4 regions of the Azospira sp. genome follow, and region 1 is predicted to be linked to each of the others. Evidence: riboswitches for the same ligand, from Rfam matches in the RefSeq annotation. Region 1 holds a riboswitch; each other region holds the start of a gene.
What was found. A riboswitch is a leader RNA that binds a small molecule or an ion and turns the genes downstream of it on or off. The one in region 1 is predicted to bind cobalamin.
Positions count from the first base shown of each region.

Region 1 (4,465 bases):
AGCCTGGGTTGCGGAAGGCGCCATGCCGATCACGGCACGGGCTCCGGCCCATCTTGTTCTGTCGGCAGTATAACGGCCCGCCACCGCTGAATTGGCTCGACTATGTCACACCGCGGTGGGGGGCCGCTGCCCGGCCGGGCAGCCTGCCGCCTGCCGTTCCGGGCCGGAAACCGGGCGCCCGCCCCGACCGGGGCGGGCGATGGCCGGCGCCTAGGCCAGACGCCGCCCCAGGGGCTGGGGCACGGGCACCGGGCGGCCGTCGTAGCCCACCGCCACCATGGTGAGGCGGCCCCGGGTGCACAGGCGGCGCTGGCCGGTGAGCAGGGCCTCGGCGTGCAGCAGCACTTCCACCGTCATGGAACTGTTGCCGATGGCCACCACCCGGGCCGCCAGGTCGGCGATCTCCCCCTCCAGCACCGGCGCGTGGAAGTCGATGCGCTCGGAAGCGGCCATCACCACCGGCATGCGGGCCTGGCGGCTGGCCGCCACCATGGCCGCCTTGCCCAGCCAGGCCAGGGCCTGGCCGCCGAAGAGGCTGCCGTGGTGGTTGGTGTGGCCGGGAAAGACCATCTCCACCATGGCCGTCACCGGGCCGATGCCGGGCAGCTGGGCGAAGCTCTCGTCGTCCTCCTGCAGCGGCGCCCCTGGACCGTCCACCGCCACCAGGGTGAAGTGGGCGGTGGCGCTGGTCTCCCGCAGCCCGGTGGCCAGGTCCTCCGCCGCCAGGGCCACCTCCACCTGCACCGAGCGCCGACCCCGCTGCACCACCCGGCCGGACAGTTCCACCAGGCGCCCCTGGGGAATGGGCTTACGGAAGTCGATGCGGCCGCTGCTGGCGGTGACCATGGGCCGGCGGGTCTCCCGGGTGGCCACCAGGAAAGCCAGCTTGTCCATCATGGCCATGGCGGAACCGCCGAAGAGGGTGCCGTGATGGTTCACCTGTTCGGGGAAGACCACGTCCACCATGAGGGTGGCCTGCTGCTGCCGCGGCGAAGTGGACGAAGTGGGGGCGGGATTGGCTTCTACGGGCTGGGCGGCCGTCCCCACGACGGCGCCGATTTCCATTGCTTCCATGCGCATGCGCAACTCCTTGGATAAAGCGGAGCGGGAGCATCGGAGAAGGGCGAACACCCCGGGCCGCGGCAAAGCGGCTCGGAGCGGCAGGCAGCCGAGAGCGGACAACGATGACAGTCAGGGAATGCGCGCATTTACCTTCCTCAGGGGACACCCCGCCCCAATTAGGATTGATATGAAGTAATGCCGCGGCAGGTCTCCTGACTTGCGGGTCGTCACGTTGCGCCAGCCTTCCCGGCAGTATCGCCAGTGGCAAAGAGTGGAGCGCAACGCTCGCCGCCTACAGTTGCGGGGGCAGTTCCGGACTGGAGTCGGGGCGTCGCCGCCCTGTCTCGCACCGGATTCCCTTTTCATCCCCTGGAGGGGGGAACCGAAGCGGGGCCAGTCTAACCCGCCCCGACCGATTCGCCAAACGCCGCGCCTGGCGCGGCGGATTGCCCAGCCCGGGGGGAGTGGGCTATCATCCGCCCCGATTCAGGTGCCGTGCCTCGCGCTCTGCGGGGACGGTGAAACGGGAAGCCGGTGACTCCAGGGACCACCCAGGACAGTCCGGCGCAGCCCCCGCTGCTGTAAGCCAGACGACGCTGCCTCACGCCACTGTGGTTCATCACGGGAAGGCCGGCAGGGAAGGATGAAGGCAAGCCAGAAGACCGGCCTGACATCACAAGTTGCACCATTCCCCGGGGTGACGGGAACGGTTCTGGTGATTTGCCGCCTCCTCGCTGTTCCATCCGCCGCGGCCCTTTATCCGACCTGCCACAACTCCCCCGCCTGGTGCGCCACCGTCATGCTCGCCGAGGGAGAGACTCATGCACATCATGGAAGGCTTCCTGCCCATCGAACACGCCGTGGGCTGGAGCGTCGCCGCCGCCCCCTTCGTCGCCTGGGGCATCCGTTCCGTGAACCGCCGCATCCGCGAAAATCCCGAGCAGCGCATGCTGCTGGGAGTGGCCGCCGCCTTCACCTTCGTCCTCTCGGCCCTGAAGCTGCCCTCGGTCACCGGCAGCTGTTCCCACCCCACCGGCACCGGCCTGGGCGCCGTGCTCTTCGGCCCTGCCGCCATGGCTCCCATCGGCGCCGTGGTGCTGCTGTTCCAGGCCCTGCTGCTGGCCCACGGCGGCCTCACCACCCTGGGCGCCAACATCTTCTCCATGGCCGTGGTGGGACCCTTCGCCGCCTACGGCATCTTCGCCCTGGCCCGCCGCCTCAAGGCCTCCCTGGCGGTGAGCGTGTTCCTCGCCGCCAGCCTGGCGGACCTGCTCACCTACGTCACCACCTCGGTGCAACTGGCCTGGGCCTTCCCCGATCCGGTGGGCGGCTTTGGCGCCTCCTTCCTCAAGTTCGCCGGCATCTTCGCCCTCACCCAGATTCCCCTGGCCATCAGCGAGGGCCTGCTCACCGTGGTCATCTGCAACGCCCTGGCCCGCTTCAACCCGCAGGAACTGCAGGACCTGGGCGTGGCCCCGGCGCCGGAGGTGCGGGCATGAAGCGCCACCAGAACCTGCTGCTGCTCATCGCTGTGGTGCTGCTGGCGGCCCTGCCCCTGTGGCTGGTGGAACGGCCGGTCGGGCCGGACGGCCAGCCGGCGGAAATCTTCGGCGGCGCCGACAGCGAGGCCCAGGCCCTCATCACCCGCATCGCCCCGGACTACCAGCCCTGGTTCCAGCCCCTGCTGGAGCCGGCCAGCGGCGAGATCGCCTCCCTCCTTTTCGCCCTGCAGGCGGCCCTCGGCGCCGGCTTCATCGGCTATTACCTGGGCTGCGCCCGCACCCGGGAAAAGCTGCGCCGGGAACAACGACGCGGTGAAGCGGCAGCCCGGCGCGAAGACAAGGACCAGGAAGGGCCGGCGTGCTGATCGAGCAGTCGGCCTACGCCAACCGCTGGCGCGGCGTGGCGCCCCAGGCCAAGGGCCTCTTCGCCCTGGGCGGGGTGACGGCCGCCTTCGTCGCCGCCGCCACCCCGGCCGCCGGGCTCGGCGTGGCCGCCCTGCTGGCGGCCGTGACCATCGGCGGCGCCCGGGTATCGCCCCTGCTCTATCTGCGGGTGGCGGCCCCGGCCCTCTTCTTCCTCGCCATCAGCGCCCTCTCCCTGGCCGTCTCCGTGGATGGGGGCGGCCTGCAGGCCACCGCCGCCGGCACCCACCAGGCCGCCGTGGTGGCGACCCGCTCCCTGGGCGCCCTGGCGGCCCTGCTGTTCCTGGTGCTGACCACGCCCCTGAGCGACCTCATCGCCCTGCTGCGCCGCCTGCGCACCCCCGAGGTGCTGCTGGACATCATGGTGCTGTGCTACCGCACCCTGTTCGTCTTCGCCGCCGCCCTGCAGGACATGCGCGCCGCCCAGGCCGCCCGCCTCGGCCACCTGGACCGCAGCCGCCTGCTGCGCAGCCTGGGGCAGATGGCCGCCCACCTCACCCTGCAGGTGTGGCAGCGTTCCCACGCCCTGCACCTGGCGGCCCTGGCCCGCAACAACGACGGTCCCCTGCGCTTCCTCGGCAGCCGCCACCCCCACGCCCGGCGCGATGCCGGCCTGGCCGGCGTGGCCGCCCTGGCCCTGGTGCTGCTCGCCTGGAGCGGCCGGTGAGCGTGCCCCTGCTGCAGCTGGAGGACGTGCACTACCGCTACCCGGACGGCAGCGCGGGCCTGGCCGGCTGTTCCCTGGGCGTTTCCCGGGGCAGCCGCAACGCCCTCATCGGCGCCAACGGCTCGGGCAAGACCACCCTCTTCCAGCACTGCAACGGCCTGCTGCGCCCCGCCGCCGGCCGGGTGCACTACGCCGGCACCCCGGTGGACTACGGCCGGGCCGGCCTGCGCGCCCTGCGCAGCAAGGTGGGCCTGGTCTTCCAGAATCCGGACCGGCAGCTTTTCTCCGCCAGCGTGCGGGAGGACGTCTCCTTCGGCCCCCTCAACCTGGGCCTGGACGAGGCCACCGTCGCCGCCCGGGTGGAAGCCGCCCTGCAGGCCGTGGGCATGGACGACCTGGCCCACAAGCCGGTGCAGAACCTCAGCTTCGGCCAGAAGAAGCGGGTCTGCATCGCCGGCGTGCTGGCCATGGAGCCGGAGCTCTTGGTGCTGGACGAACCCATGGCCGGCCTCGACCAGGCCATGCAGGAGGAACTGCTGGCGGTGCTGGACGGCCTGCACCGCCGGGGCATGACCATCCTCCTGGCCACCCACGACATCCACTTCGCCTACCGCTGGGCCGACCGCATCCACCTCATGGCCGCCGGCCGCTGCTGCGCCAGCTTCGACGCCCCGGCCCTGGCCGGGCACGAGGCCGAGCTGGCCGCCATCGGCCTGCGCCTGCCCTCGGTGATCGGCCTGGAACGGCAGCTGCGGCAGCGCGGCCTGCTCCGCGGCGACACCCCCATCCACAGCTGCAGCGCCCTCCTGGC
Region 1 is NZ_JAOTRW010000012.1:84,015-88,479, forward strand. It holds gene OEL49_RS16645 (acyl-CoA thioesterase) at 211-1,080, opposite strand; cobalamin riboswitch at 1,248-1,464, opposite strand; cobalamin riboswitch at 1,534-1,747, shown strand; gene OEL49_RS16650 (energy-coupling factor ABC transporter permease) at 1,884-2,561, shown strand; gene OEL49_RS16655 (energy-coupling factor ABC transporter substrate-binding protein) at 2,558-2,929, shown strand; gene cbiQ (cobalt ECF transporter T component CbiQ) at 2,923-3,654, shown strand; gene OEL49_RS16665 (energy-coupling factor ABC transporter ATP-binding protein) at 3,651-4,465, shown strand, end outside.

Region 2 (4,465 bases), on a different contig from region 1:
TCACCTCGCCCGGGCCGGTGCTTTACTGGAGCGACCGGGTGGGGCGGCATAACCGCATTTTCAAGATGCCCAAGTTCCGCAGCATGCGGGTGGGCACGCCGGCGGTGGCCACCCATCTGCTGACGGACCCCAAGGCCTACCTGACGCCGGTGGGCTCCTTCCTGCGCAAGTCCAGCCTGGACGAGCTGCCCCAGCTGTGGAGCATCCTCAAGGGTGACATGAGTTTCGTCGGTCCCCGGCCGGCCCTGTACAACCAGGACGACCTGATCGCCCTGCGCACCGAGGCCGGCGTCCATGAGCTGGTGCCCGGCCTTACCGGCTGGGCCCAGGTGAACGGGCGGGACGAGCTGCCCATTCCCCAGAAGGTGGCCCTGGATGCGGAATACCTGCGCCGGCGCTCCCTCGCCTTCGATTGCCGCATCATCTGGCTGACCTTCCTCAAGGTGGTGCAGCGGGACGGCGTTTCCCACTGAGGTTGCGGGCGATGCTCTCCCCGCGCCAGCCGTTCGACGCCAGCCTGCTGCATGAGGCCGGCCTCAACCTGCAGGCCGTCTTCGACGTGGCGGCCCTGCCGGTGGAGGTTGCCGCCGCCCTGGAGCGGGCCGCCCCGGGCCACGGCCGGCGCCAGCTGATCCTGCTGGGCCACGGCGGACGCCGCCTGTGGCAGGCGGTGCAGGCCGCCGGGCTGGATTCGGACCATCCCATCGACGATTTCACCATTGCCAGCGTGGGCCGCTGGTTTGCCACCGTCTGTCCCGGCCGGGACTTCCTCCTGCTCTATCCCGGCGATGCGCCGGTGGGGCTGCAGCAGCTGGGGCGGCTGGCGGGCTGGCACCATCCCTCGCCCTTCATGGTCGGGGTGCGGCAGCAGTGGGGCTCCTGGTATGCCTACCGGGCGGCCCTGCTGGCGGACAGCGACTTCCCGCCGACGCCGCCCCTGCAGGAAGCCTCGCCCTGTGCCAGCTGCGCGCCCCGGGTCTGCATCGAGGGCTGCCCGGCCGGCGCCCTGGCCGGCGGCCGTTTCGACCTGGCCGCCTGCGTCGCCTGGCGCCGGCAGCCCGCCTCGCCCTGTCGCCATACCTGCCTAGCCCGGCTGGCCTGCCCGGTGGGCCGGGAGCACCGCTACGAGCCGGCCCAGATCCGCCACACCTACGCCCAATCGCTGGCGGCCATCGAGGCCTACTACTGAAGCGCCCCGCCGCCGGGAAATGGCCTGGGGGCCAGCAACGGCGGGGAGGCTGCGCTAGAATGGCCGGACAGACCAACAACAGGAACCCGCCATGGCCCGCCATACCAAGATCGTCGCCACCCTCGGCCCCGCTTCCACCGATCCCGTCACCCTGGAGCGCCTGATCCGCGCCGGCGTGGACGTGGTGCGCATGAACTTCTCCCACGGCACCGCCGAGGACCACATGGCCCGGGCCCGCACCGTGCGCGAGATTTCCGCCAAGGTGGGGCGGCCGGTGGGCATCCTGGGGGACCTGCAGGGGCCGAAGATCCGCGTCGGCAAATTCGAGAACGGCAAGATCCAGCTGGAGAAGGGCGACAAGTTCATCCTCGACGCCAACTGTGCCCTGGGCAACCAGGAGCGGGTCGGCCTGGACTACAAGGACCTGCCCCGGGACGTGGAGCCCGGCGCCGTGCTGCTGCTGGACGACGGCCGCATCGTGCTCGACGTGGAGCGGGTGATCGGTGCCGAAATCCACACCGTGGTGCGCCACGCCGGCGAGCTGTCCAACAACAAGGGCATCAACCGCCAGGGCGGCGGCCTTTCCGCCCCGGCCCTGACTGCCAAGGACATGGACGACATCAAGACGGCGGCCCAGATCGGCGTCGATTACATCGCCGTCTCCTTCCCCAAGAGCGCCGCCGACATGTACATGGCGCGCCAGCTGATGCGGGCCGCCGGCAGCCGCGCCCTGACCATCGCCAAGATCGAGCGCACCGAGGCCGTGGCGGCCCTGGATGAAATCCTTGACGCCTCCGACGGCGTCATGGTGGCCCGGGGCGACCTGGCCGTGGAAGTGGGCGATGCCGCCGTGCCGGCCCTGCAGAAGAAGATGATTCGCCACGCCCGGGAGAAGAACAAGCTGGCCATCACCGCCACCCAGATGATGGAATCCATGATCCAGTCGCCGGTGCCGACCCGGGCCGAAGTGTCCGACGTGGCCAATGCGGTGCTGGACGGCACCGACGCGGTGATGCTTTCCGCCGAGACCGCCAGCGGCCGCTATCCGGTGGAAACCGTGGAATCCATGGCCCGGGTCTGCATCGAGGCCGAGCGTTCCGCCGAGGTGACCCTGGACCGGGAATTCCTCGACCGGGTGTTCACCCGCATCGACCAGTCCGTGGCCATGGCCGCCATCTGGACCGCCCACCACCTCAAGGTGAAGGCCATCGCCGCCCTGTCGCAATCCGGTTCCACCGCCCTGTGGATGAGCCGCCTCAACTGCGGCGTGCCGGTCTATGCCCTGACGCCGGATGCGGAGGCCCAGACCAAGATGTCCCTCTACCGGGAAGTGACGCCCCTGCTCATGAGCCAGCAGCATTCGGACCGGGACGTGCTGCTCTACGAAGCCGAGCAGCTGCTGATGCAGAACGGCGCCGTGGCCAAGGGCGACCTTATCGTGCTGACCATCGGCGAGCCCATCGGCACCCCGGGGGGCACCAACACCCTGAAGATCGTCCGCGTCGGCGAGCACCAGATGCCGCCCCTGCGGGCCTGATAGGGCCCTCGCGGGCCTCGGGCCTGAATCCGCCGGCTCTGTTAAAATTCCCGTCGCCCCGGTCCGCCGGGGCGAATCGTCTCCGGGTGCCCGCAAGGGAGAATCGGGAACGCGGTGCGGCAGGCCTTGGGGCCGCCCATTCCGCGACGTGCCCAACGCTGTGAGGGGGACTGGGCCGGCAGATGCCACTGATCCGCGGATCGGGAAGGCGCCGGCGCAGAGTGATCCCGAGTCAGAAGACCGGCCAGGAGACCCTTTCCGGCACGCACGGCCAGGCGCGCCGCCACCGATCTTCTGAAGGGGACTCCATGAAGACCGACCCCACCGTCAACAAAGTCATCTCCCTCGCCGGCTACCAGAACGAACACGAGTTCTCCGACGCCGCCCGGGACGCCATCTACCACGCCATCTTCTCCCGCCGCGACGTGCGCGGCCAGTTCCTGCCCGACCCGGTGCCCCAGGAGGTGCTGGCCCGGGTCCTCACCGCCGCCCATTTCGCCCCTTCCGTCGGCTACATGCAGCCCTGGAGTTTCCTCCTGGTGCGGGAGGCGGAGACCAAGGCCCGCATCCACGCCGCCTTCCAGCAGGCCAACCAGGAGGCGGCGGAGAAATTCGAGGGCGAGCGCCAGGCCATCTACAAGGAACTGAAGCTGGAGGGCATCCGGGAAGCGCCCATCAACCTGCTCATCACCTGCGACCGGGACCGGGCCGGCCCGGTGGTCATCGGCCGCACCCACATCAAGGCCATGGACCTCTATTCCAGCGTCTGCGCCGTGCAGAACCTGTGGCTGGCGGCCCGCAGCGAAGGCCTGGGGGTGGGCTGGGTCTCCATCTTCCACCAGCAGGCCCTGCGCGACATCCTGGGCCTGCCGCCGCGCATCATCCCGGTGGCCTACCTGTGTCTGGGCTACGTCAGCCACTTCAAGGAAAAGCCGGAGCTGGAAAGCGCCGGCTGGCGCCAGCGCCTGCCCCTGGCCGACCTGGTGTACGACGGCCAGTGGGAAAAGCCGGTGGAGGAGGAGCTGCGCCAGGTCCTCAGCGAGCACCAGGCCAGGGCCCAGGAAAAACGCCGCTTCTAGGCATGCCTGCCTGAAGAGGGCCGTGGTTTGGGCGTCTCCGGCGCCCTGGTCGCGGCCTTTGTCTTTCTTTTGCTGCCCGGTGGTCGCAGTACTCGCCCGGGGGGCAAAGCCACGATAAAATCACGGTCTTTCCCGAGCGCCACGACAGCGGGCGCCGATCACGCCAGAACAAACCGCATTGCCCATTGGAGGAACACCATGCCCATCGTATCCATGCGCCAGCTCCTGGACCACGCCGCCGAGAACGGCTACGGTCTGCCCGCCTTCAACGTGAACAACATGGAACAGGTCTGGGCCATCATGGAGGCCGCCAATGAGCTGAACGCCCCGGTGATCATGCAGGCCTCCGCCGGTGCCCGCAAATACGCCGGCGAAGCCTTCCTGCGCCACCAGATCCTCGCCGCCCTGGAAGCCTATCCCCACATCCCCGTGGTGATGCACCAGGACCACGGCCAGTCCCCCGCCGTCTGTATGGCCGCCATCAAGTCCGGCTTCTCCTCCGTGATGATGGACGGCTCCCTGCAGGAAGACGGCAAGAGCGTCGCCTCCTACGACTACAACGTGGCCGTGACCCAGGAAGTGGTGAAGTTCTCCCACGCCATCGGCGTCTCCGTCGAGGCCGAACTGGGCGTGCTCGGTTCCCTGGAAACCATGAAGGCC
Region 2 is NZ_JAOTRW010000002.1:670,398-674,862, reverse strand. It holds gene OEL49_RS03090 (sugar transferase) at 1-473, shown strand, start outside; gene OEL49_RS03085 (hypothetical protein) at 485-1,189, shown strand; gene pyk (pyruvate kinase) at 1,281-2,726, shown strand; cobalamin riboswitch at 2,794-2,989, shown strand; gene bluB (5,6-dimethylbenzimidazole synthase) at 3,035-3,805, shown strand; gene fba (class II fructose-bisphosphate aldolase) at 4,004-4,465, shown strand, end outside.
Region 2: it holds a riboswitch for cobalamin, as region 1 does, so the genes downstream of both, bluB (5,6-dimethylbenzimidazole synthase) here and OEL49_RS16650 (energy-coupling factor ABC transporter permease) in region 1, are expected to answer to the same signal.

Region 3 (4,465 bases), on a different contig from region 1:
GCTCAGCTCGATGAAGGCATTGCGGCCGGGCATCTGGTAGTACTCGTAGTAGGTCTTGTCGAAGAGGTTGTTGATGCCGGCGCTGACCTTGAAATTCCTGTCGAACTGGTAGCTCAGCTTGAGGTTGGCCAGCCAGTACTTGCTGACGCCGCCGTAGACGTTCTTGATGACGTCGCTGTTGTCTTCCTTGCTGAACTGCTCGCCGGTGTAGGCGGCGGAGAGGTAGGCGCGCCACTGTTGCCACTGGGCGTCCAGGGCGAAGTAGGCGGTGTTCTTCGGCACATAGCGCAGGCGCTTGCCCTGCAGGCCGGTGCCGCTTTCGTCCCGGGTGATCTGGCTGTCGGTCCAGGTGTAGCTGGCGGAAGCCCGCAGCCAGGAGGCGAGGGGCATTTCCGCCGCCAGTTCCACGCCTTCCACCTCGGCCTGGCCGGCGTTGGTGGCCGTGGCGAAGAAGTCCACATTGGCCAGGCTGCCGCTGTAGGGGCTGAGCTTGCGGTAGATCATGTCCTGCAGCCGGGTGCGGTAATAGGTGGCTTTGGCCGAGCCCTGGCCGGCCAGGGCCGTCTCGATGCCCAGGTCCCAGGAGGTGGAGGTTTCCGGCTTCAGGTTGGGGTCGGCCACCAGCAGGCGGCGGCTGCTGATGCTGGGCGTGGCGTACATCTCGTAGTTGGAGGGGGCGCGGAAGGCCTTGCCCAGGGAGCTGCGCAGGCTGGTGCCCGGCGTCAGACGATAGACCGCCGCCACCTTGGGGGAGAAGGCGGATTCGGAGCGCTCCGGGATGTCCAGATTGCTTCGGGGCGTACCGACAAACTTCTGCATGTTGCCCCGGCTGCTCCAGCGGTCGTGGCGGCCGCCCAGGTAGAGGGTGAGGTCGTCGCCGACGAAGATCTGGTCCTGCAGGAACAGGGAATTGGTGGTGCTTTCCCCGTTTGACTGTTCGTTGAGGGCGCCGGTGGTGCTGTCGGGATCGCGCCAGCTGGTGAGCTGGTACACCTTGCGCCGCAGGTGGCTGCGGCTGGAGGAGAGACCGACGATCAGGTACTGGTTGCTGCCCGCGGCAAAACCCAGCTGGGCCGAGGCATCCAGGGTGGTGTTGGGAGTGCTGGTGCGGGTGCCCGGGCCGCTGTCGAAGGTGGCGCCGGTGCCGGAGCCGACGTAGAAGGCCTCCCGGTCGAAGTAGCCCACATTGGCCTTGAGGTCGTAGCCATTGCCCAGCTTGCCGTCGAAACCGGCGAAATAGCGGGTCTCCTGGCGGTAGTTGGGATTGCTGGAATTCCAGAAGCTCGATTCCTTGATGCTGCCCAGCTTGTCGCCGTTGATGGAGACGTTGCTGGCGGGCAGGGCGAGGGGGGCGCCGTTCTTGCTCAGGTAGTTGTTGAAGCGCTCGAAACCGATGCTGCTTTCGCTGCGGTTGAAGCCGGCGAAGAAGCGGGACTGGGCATCCAGGCTGTAATAGACCTTGGCATGCAGGTTGTTGGCGTGGGAGGAAATGGCGCCCTGGTCCCCCACCACATAGGCCTTCTTGCCATCCACCGTGGTGGTGGCCCGGCCACCCTGGACCGCGTTGGCGCCGCTGCCGGTGGTGCCCACCGGCAGCACCACCAGGTCGCTGCCGGCGAAACCGGCCATGTCCTCGTAGCCGAAGCCCAGGGTGGCGGCCAGGCCGTTGTCCCACTTGTTGCGGTAGCTGGCTTCCACCGCACTGCGCTCGCCGTCGCCGAAGCCCCGGCTGACCTTGACCCGGGTTTCCTGCTTGGTGGGCACCTTGGTGATGACATTGACCACGCCGCCCATGGCGTCGCTGCCGTAGAGGGCCGAGGCGGAGCCGGGCACCACCTCGATCTGCTCCACCTCGCCCATGGGAATGCCCATCAGGCTGGCCAGGCCGCCGGCATTGCCGTCGGAGAGACTCATGCCGTCCACCATCATCTTCACCCGGCCGTCGGAGAGGCCGCGGAAGGAGACGATGGGGGCGGTGTTGATGCGGGTGCTGGTGCCCAGGCCGTTGCGCATGTAAAAGCTGGGCACCTTGGCGGTAAGGGCGTCGCCGATGCGCACGGCACCCGAGGCGTCCAGCTTGTCGGCCGTCACGACGGTGACGGCGGCCGGGGCCTCCAGGGTGGTCTGCTCGATGCGCGAGGCGGTCACCACCACGCTGCCCAGTTCCGTCTCGCCCTGCTCTCCGGCGGCCAGGGCGGCCTGGGAAAAGAGGGCGGCGATGGCGGCGGCCAGGAGGCGCCGCGGTTGTTGGTTGTTGATGCTCCCCATGTTGCTGTCTGACTCCAGTCGATGGCTACCGACCGGGCTTCGGGAAACGGGGGCACAAAGGATGAGGCGCGACCGCCGGCCCGAGGGCAGGCGGCAGAAACTCGGCTCAGAGGGAAGGCCGGCGCTTCGATTCATGCTCCGCTCCGTCCGCAACCCCGCGGTCGGTGGCAGGTTCGTGCCGGCACCGTCCTCCATGGACGGCGGGCACGCAAAAATCAAAGGCCGGTCTCCGGGCTCGCCAGTCTTGATGTTCCGCCTTCCCAAGCCAGTCGCCGACCCCGGTGAGGGGGCGACGGGCTGGCTCAGTGGCTGGCGCTCCGGGGAGGAGGGCCGTGGAACATCCGCACTGGCTTACCGTTGCGGGGGCAGCCGAAGCTTGGGGCCGTGATGGCCGTTACTTCGTTCCCGTTTCACCCGGCGGCTGCTGCCGCCGGACACCTTTGACTGCTAATGGCTCCCTGGGGAGCCGGGATCGCAACTGCAGGCGATCAGGAGCGCGATCATACCCCCAATCCCATCTATGACAAAAGTCTGTGTCCTGGGCTGCCCCATCCCCGCCTGGGGCCGGGGTAGCGTCCAGGGCACGGTGCCGCTGGTTGTCGCCCGGCTCAGTCCCAGGCCAGGGCGCCGCCGGTCTGGTACTCGGTGACGCGGGTTTCGAAGAAGTTCTTTTCCTTGCGCATATTGGCCTGTTCGTCGAGCCAGGGCAGCACGTTCTCGGCACCGGGGAAGGGCTCGGCCAGGCCCAGCTGGCGGGCGCGGCGGTTGGCGATGAAGCGGAACTGGTCCCGGTGCAGGTCGGCGTTGTAGCCCAGGATGGGCTCCCGCAGGATGTAACCGGCGTAGGCCGACTCGGCGGCTTCCGCCTCTTCCCACAAGGCCTTGACCTGGACCGGGTCCAGGGTCAGGTTTTCTTCCTGCAGGAGCTGGCGCACCACCCGGATGCCGAAGGCGCAGTGCAGCACTTCGTCGCGCATGATGTACTGCAGCTGCTCGGCGGTGCCCTTCATCAGGCCCCGGCGCTGCAGGGCGAAGATGGGAGTGAAGCCGTTGTAGAACCAGCAGCCTTCGAAGATGCCGGCGAAGAAGAGGTAGGAGAGGGCGAATTCGTGCAGGTTGTCCCGGTCCGTCAGGTCGAAGTCGGAACGCATCACCCGCTCCAGGCGACGGTTGGCCAGGGCGATCTTGCCGTGGATTTCCGGCACCACCCGGTAGCGGTTGTAGATTTCCTTCTGGTCCAGGCCCAGGCTTTCGATGCAGTGCTGGTAGGTCCAGGTGTGCAGGGCCTCTTCATAGACCTGGCGGGCCTGGTAGATCTGCAGTTCCGGCGCGCTCATCTTCTCCATCACCGCCAGGCCGATGTTGCGCATGGCCAGGATGTCGGAGGTGGTGAGGTAGGAGAGCACGTTCTCGAAGACGTGGCGCTCGGCCGGCGTCAGCTTGTGGTTGTAGTCATGCACGTCCTGGGCCATGGAGATTTCCAGGGGCGTCCAGTGGTTGCGGTTGGCGTTGAGGAAAAACTCCCAGGCCCAGGGGTACTTGAAGGGCGCCAGCTGGTTGATGTCGGCCTTGCCGTTCACCACCCGCTTGTCTTCCGGGTTGATGGGGGCCAGGGAGATGCCGCCGGCAGGCAGGCGGGGCGCGGCTGCCGGGGTAGTGCCGGCCAGGGACGCCGCCGTTCCTGCCTGGGCGGGCAGGGGGGCTGGAGATGCTTGCCGGGCGGGCGTTGCAGCCGGGGTAGGCTGGGCGGCGGCGGGTGCGTCGTCCCAGTCGTCGAAACGCAGTTGGCTCATTGGCAGGCCTCGCAATCCGGGTTGTCGATGGAGCAGAACTTGGGCTCGGGCGCGGCGGGGGCGGCGGCCCGGTCCACCGGGGAACTGGTCTTTTCCATGGCGGTGGCGCCCAGGGTGCGCAGGTAGTAGGTGGTCTTCAGGCCCTGGGTCCAGGCCAGCTTGTAGATCTCGTCCAGCTTCTTGCCGGAGGGGGCGGCCACGTAGAGGTTGAGGGACTGGGCCTGGTCGATCCACTTCTGGCGGCGGGCGGCGGCCCGGATCAGCCAGGTGGGGTCGATCTCGAAGGCGGTGGCGTAGCGGGCCTTCAGCTCGTCCGGGATGCGGTCGATGGGGCCGAGGGAACCGTCGAAATACTTGAGGTCGGAGATCATCACCTCGTCCCACAGGTTGAGGGCCTTCAGGTC
Region 3 is NZ_JAOTRW010000003.1:120,198-124,662, forward strand. It holds gene OEL49_RS04015 (TonB-dependent receptor plug domain-containing protein) at 1-2,268, opposite strand, end outside; cobalamin riboswitch at 2,472-2,725, opposite strand; gene OEL49_RS04020 (ribonucleotide-diphosphate reductase subunit beta) at 2,877-4,061, opposite strand; gene OEL49_RS04025 (ribonucleoside-diphosphate reductase subunit alpha) at 4,058-4,465, opposite strand, start outside.
Region 3: it holds a riboswitch for cobalamin, as region 1 does, so the genes downstream of both, OEL49_RS04015 (TonB-dependent receptor plug domain-containing protein) here and OEL49_RS16650 (energy-coupling factor ABC transporter permease) in region 1, are expected to answer to the same signal.

Region 4 (4,465 bases), on a different contig from region 1:
AGGGCCAGATGCAGCATCTGCTCCGGCGGGAACTGCTGGCCGGCGAAGATCATGGCCAGCAGGGGCACCATCACGGCGCCGCCGCCGATGCCCAGGAGGCCGGCCATGAAACCGGCGAAGAGGCCCAGACCCACATAGGCCAGCCACCAGAAATCAAAAAGCATCGTTCAGCTCCATCAACTTGCGGGTAATGAATTGCCACTCTTCCGTCGTCACCGGGGTGATGGACAGGCGGCTGCCCTTTTGCAGCACTCCCATGGCCGCCAGGGCCGGATGGCAGCGCAGTTCGGTCAGGGGCACGAAGCGCCCGCGGGCGACGAAGGCCACATCCACGTTGAGCCAGCGGGGCTGCCCGGGCGAGGATTTGGCATCGAAATAGGGACTGGCCGGATCGAACTGGGTGGCATCGGCGTAGGCGGCGGACGCCACCTGACCCAGGCCGGCGATGCCCGGCACGGCACAGCCGGAATGGTAGAAGAGCACGCCGTCGCCCAGCTTCATGGCATCGCGCATGAAATTGCGGGCCTGGTAGTTGCGCACGCCGAACCAGGGCACCCGGCCGAGACGGGCCAGGTCGTCGATGGACACTTCGTCCGGCTCGGATTTCATCAGCCAGTAAGCCATGGGCGAACAGGGGAAAAGAGGGGCCACAAAAGGAAACAGCGCGGTGGATTGCTCGCACCGCGCTGCTGTATTAGGCCCCCGCCTGTGCCGTTAGGCCGGCATCCTGAACCTGAGTTCAGAGTGGTCGCTTGCCGTCCGCATCAGGTGCACCCGACGAAGGGCGCTCACAACAGCGGATGAGTGGTTCGCGGCCGATGCCAATTAGCATTGGTTCAAGGAATATATGGCCTTGACGAACACCGCAGGGGACAATCGGCGGAAACTTTTGCTGGTGCGGCCAAGAAGGCTTCAGAACAAGGGTTCCTGGCCTTGGAGGGCCGCGTCCAACTGTGTTTCCATGGCTCCGATTCTACGCTGAAAGTCAGAGCCGTCAACGGGGGTTTCAGGATTTTCTGCGGGGCTCTCCGCCTTCCCGGCGGAAAGCAGTTCGTGGGCGATATTCAGGGCCGCCATGACCGCCACGCGCTCGGCGGCGGCAGTTTTGCTCTTGGCTGCGATGTCCTGCATCTTGCGGTCCACATAGGCGACGGCAGCCAGCAGCGCTTCCTGTTCGCCGGGCGGGCAGGCCACCCGGTATTCGCGGCCGAGGATGGCCACGTCGATGAAATTGCCGCTCATGCCTTGCCCTCCTCCGGCAACTGCTCGGCCAGCGCCTCGAGGCGGGCACGGGCCGCCTCCATGCGCTCGACCAGACGCAGGCGCTCGTCTTCCGCGCTGGCCAGTCGGGCGCGCAGTTCCTGGTTCTCGGCCCGCAGGCTGTGGCAGAGGCTGACCACCTGCGCCACCTTGCCCTCGAGGGCATCCAATTGCTTAGTCATAGGCGCGAACTATAGAGGCCAAAAACACGCAAGGTCAAGGACTAAGACCATATTTTGAATGTGTTTTATGCCAAAGCGCCCAGGCGCCGGCCTCGCCATACAGGCAGGTATGGAGTACCATCCGCCCCCGTTGTTCCACCAGGGACAACGCTCCGCGTCAGGTGCCGCGGGAGGAGTCCTCCTCCGCGGTTAAACGGGAAACAGGTGCGCGCCGCCAGCAGCGGCGCAATGCCTGTGCTGCCCCCGCAACGGTAAGGAAGTGCGGGTCCATCACGACGCCACTGGGTCACCCCCGGGAAGGCGATGGATCAAGACTTCCGAGCCCGGATACCGGCCTGAACGGAATTCGCGGAAGCGTCGCGGGGAAGCGGCAAGACTGGTCTGTCCAAAAAGCACTCCTGATCCGAAGGTTCCCTGCCCGCGTCCAATTACCATCGGCGACGGTGCTGCGGGATGCGCATCGTTGCCATGCAGGAGTCACTCCCATGCGCCGTTCCCTGTTATCCACCGCCCTGACCGCTGCCTTTGCCCTGCCTGCGACCGCGGCCCTGGCGGAGGAAGCCTCGCTCCAGTCCGTCATCGTCACCGCCACCCGTTTCTCCGAGGCCGATTGCCGTACGGCAGCCAACATCAGCGTCATTTCCCGGGAAGACATCGAGAAGACGCCAGCCACCAATCTGACCGACCTGCTGGCGACCCGGGCCGGCATCAACGCCATGCCGATCTACGGCCCTCTGGGCCTGGACGCGACGGTGGACATGCGCGGCTTCGGCTCCACCGCCACCAGCAACACCCTGGTACTGCTGGACGGCCAGCGCATCAGCCCCACCGACATGGGAACCATCATCTGGTCCTCCATTCCCCTCACCGGCATTGAGCGCATCGAGGTGGTACGCGGCTCCGGCACGGTACTCTACGGCGACGGAGCCACCGGCGGCGTCATCAACATCATCACCGACAAGTCCGGCAAGCCCCGGGCCTCCATTACCGCCACCGCTGGCTCCTTCGGCTACCGAGGCCTGGACGGCAGCTTCGCCGGTGGCAATGAGCACCTCTACGGCAATCTGTTCGTGCGCAGTGCCAGCCTCGACGGCTACCGCCAGAACAGCCAGCAGGACCAGCAGGCTGCCAGCGGCCGCGTAGGCTTGAAGCTGGAGCGGGGCGAGGTCTTCTCAGATTTCGCCGTATACAAGGAATCCTCCGGACTCCCAGGCAATCTGCTGCAGGCGACCTACGAAAACGATCCGCGTAACAGCCGCAAGCCCTACGACACCCAACGCCGTGACGGCTATCGTGTCCGCCCTGGTGTGGCCTATGCCCTCTCCGACAAGGTGGACCTGGAGACGGAAGTCAGCTTCGAACACCAGACCCTCAACACCGACCTCGTCTCTTCCAACTGGAAGAGCGAGCGCGTCCGCGACACCCTTTCCTTCACCCCGCGTCTGCGCATCAACCACGGCCTCGGGACACTGGGCAGCGAAACCACGGTGGGGGTGGATTACTACGACGCCAAGGTCACCTCCACCAACCAGAACGGCCCCAACCAGCGCGCCACCCAGAAAAGCAGCGCCTTCTACCTGCAGAACCTGACCAACCTCACCTCCGCCCTCAGCCTGACCCTGGGCGCCCGCCAGCAGCGCATGAAGCAGAGCGCCTACCAGGATGCCTATCCGGCCTGGTTTCAGCCCGGCATGGACGGCAGTGCCAGCCGCACCCGTTCCGCCTACGACCTGGGCCTGACCTACGGCAGCGGCGCCTGGCAGTTCTTCGGCAAGACCGGCACCACCTTCCGCTTCGCCAACCTGGACGAGCTCTTCGGCTACGACAACCTGGCCTTCCGTCCGGTGTTCGCCGGCGACCTCAAGCCCCAGCACGGCCGCACCAACGAAATCGGCGCCCGCGTTGCCCAAGGCTCCTGGTCGGCCCGAGCCGCCCTCTTCCGCACCACCCTGAGCGATGAAATCGGTTACGACGCCAGCGCCGGTGCCAACGTCAACCTGGACCCCACCCGCCGCCAGGGCCTGGAAACCGAGGCCGACTGGAAGCTGAGTTCCAGCGTCAGCGCCAAGGTCAGCTACACCTATCTGGATGCCACCTTCCGCAGCGGCACCTATGCCGGCAAGCGGGTGCCCCTGGCCCCGACACACCAGGGCAGCGTCCTGCTCACCTGGGACGGCGGCAGCATCGGCCAGTACGGGGTCCTCACCCGCATGGTCGGCAAACGGGCCTACGGCAGCGATTTCGACAACAGCCACGGCGACCTGGCCGGCTACGCCACCCTGGACCTGCAGGCTTCATGGAACTTCAAGCCCTGGACCCTGAAGGCTCAGATCGCCAATGCCCTGGACCACAAGCATGCTGCGTTTGCCGGCTATTCCAGCACGGCCGGTCACTACTATTACCCGACCGACGGGCGCGCCCTGTTCGTCTCCGGGCGTTACGATTTCTGACCGACTGTTCTGCCTGACCAACCATGCCCTCCCGCCGTCGTGCCCTGATCGTCATTGCCCTGCTGGTGCTGCTGGCCGGGGTGAGTCTGGTCGTGGCCCTGGCGGTGGGCAGCATCAGCATTCCCCCCGGCGCCGTCCTGCAGGGGCTGCTCGGCGATGCCGAGGCGCCGGGCTACGCGGTGGTGCATAACCTGCGCCTGCCCCGGGCCCTGGCCGCCTTTGCCTGCGGCGGGCTGCTGGCGGTGGCCGGCTGCCTGATGCAGGTGCTGCTGCGCAATCCCCTGGCCGATCCCTATGTGCTGGGCATCTCCGGCGGCGCCGGGGTCGGCGCCCTGGTGGCCATCCTGCTCGGGCTGTCCGCCTTCGGCATCAACGGCCTCGCCTTCAGCGGCGCCCTGGCCGCCACTTTCCTGGTCTTCGGCCTGGCCCACGGCGACGGCTCGTGGACCCAGACCCGCCTGCTGCTCACCGGGGTCATCGTCGCCGCCGGCTGCGGCGCCCTGGTGGCCCTGATGCTGTCCCTGGCGCCGGAGCACAAGCTGCACGGCATGCTCTACTGGCTGATGGGCGACC
Region 4 is NZ_JAOTRW010000009.1:158,298-162,762, forward strand. It holds gene OEL49_RS14415 (sulfite exporter TauE/SafE family protein) at 1-164, opposite strand, end outside; gene OEL49_RS14420 (EVE domain-containing protein) at 154-624, opposite strand; RNA gene ssrS (6S RNA) at 696-875, opposite strand; gene OEL49_RS14430 (cell division protein ZapA) at 913-1,242, opposite strand; gene OEL49_RS14435 (hypothetical protein) at 1,239-1,442, opposite strand; cobalamin riboswitch at 1,585-1,795, shown strand; gene OEL49_RS14440 (TonB-dependent receptor family protein) at 1,928-3,892, shown strand; gene OEL49_RS14445 (FecCD family ABC transporter permease) at 3,916-4,465, shown strand, end outside.
Region 4: it holds a riboswitch for cobalamin, as region 1 does, so the genes downstream of both, OEL49_RS14440 (TonB-dependent receptor family protein) here and OEL49_RS16650 (energy-coupling factor ABC transporter permease) in region 1, are expected to answer to the same signal.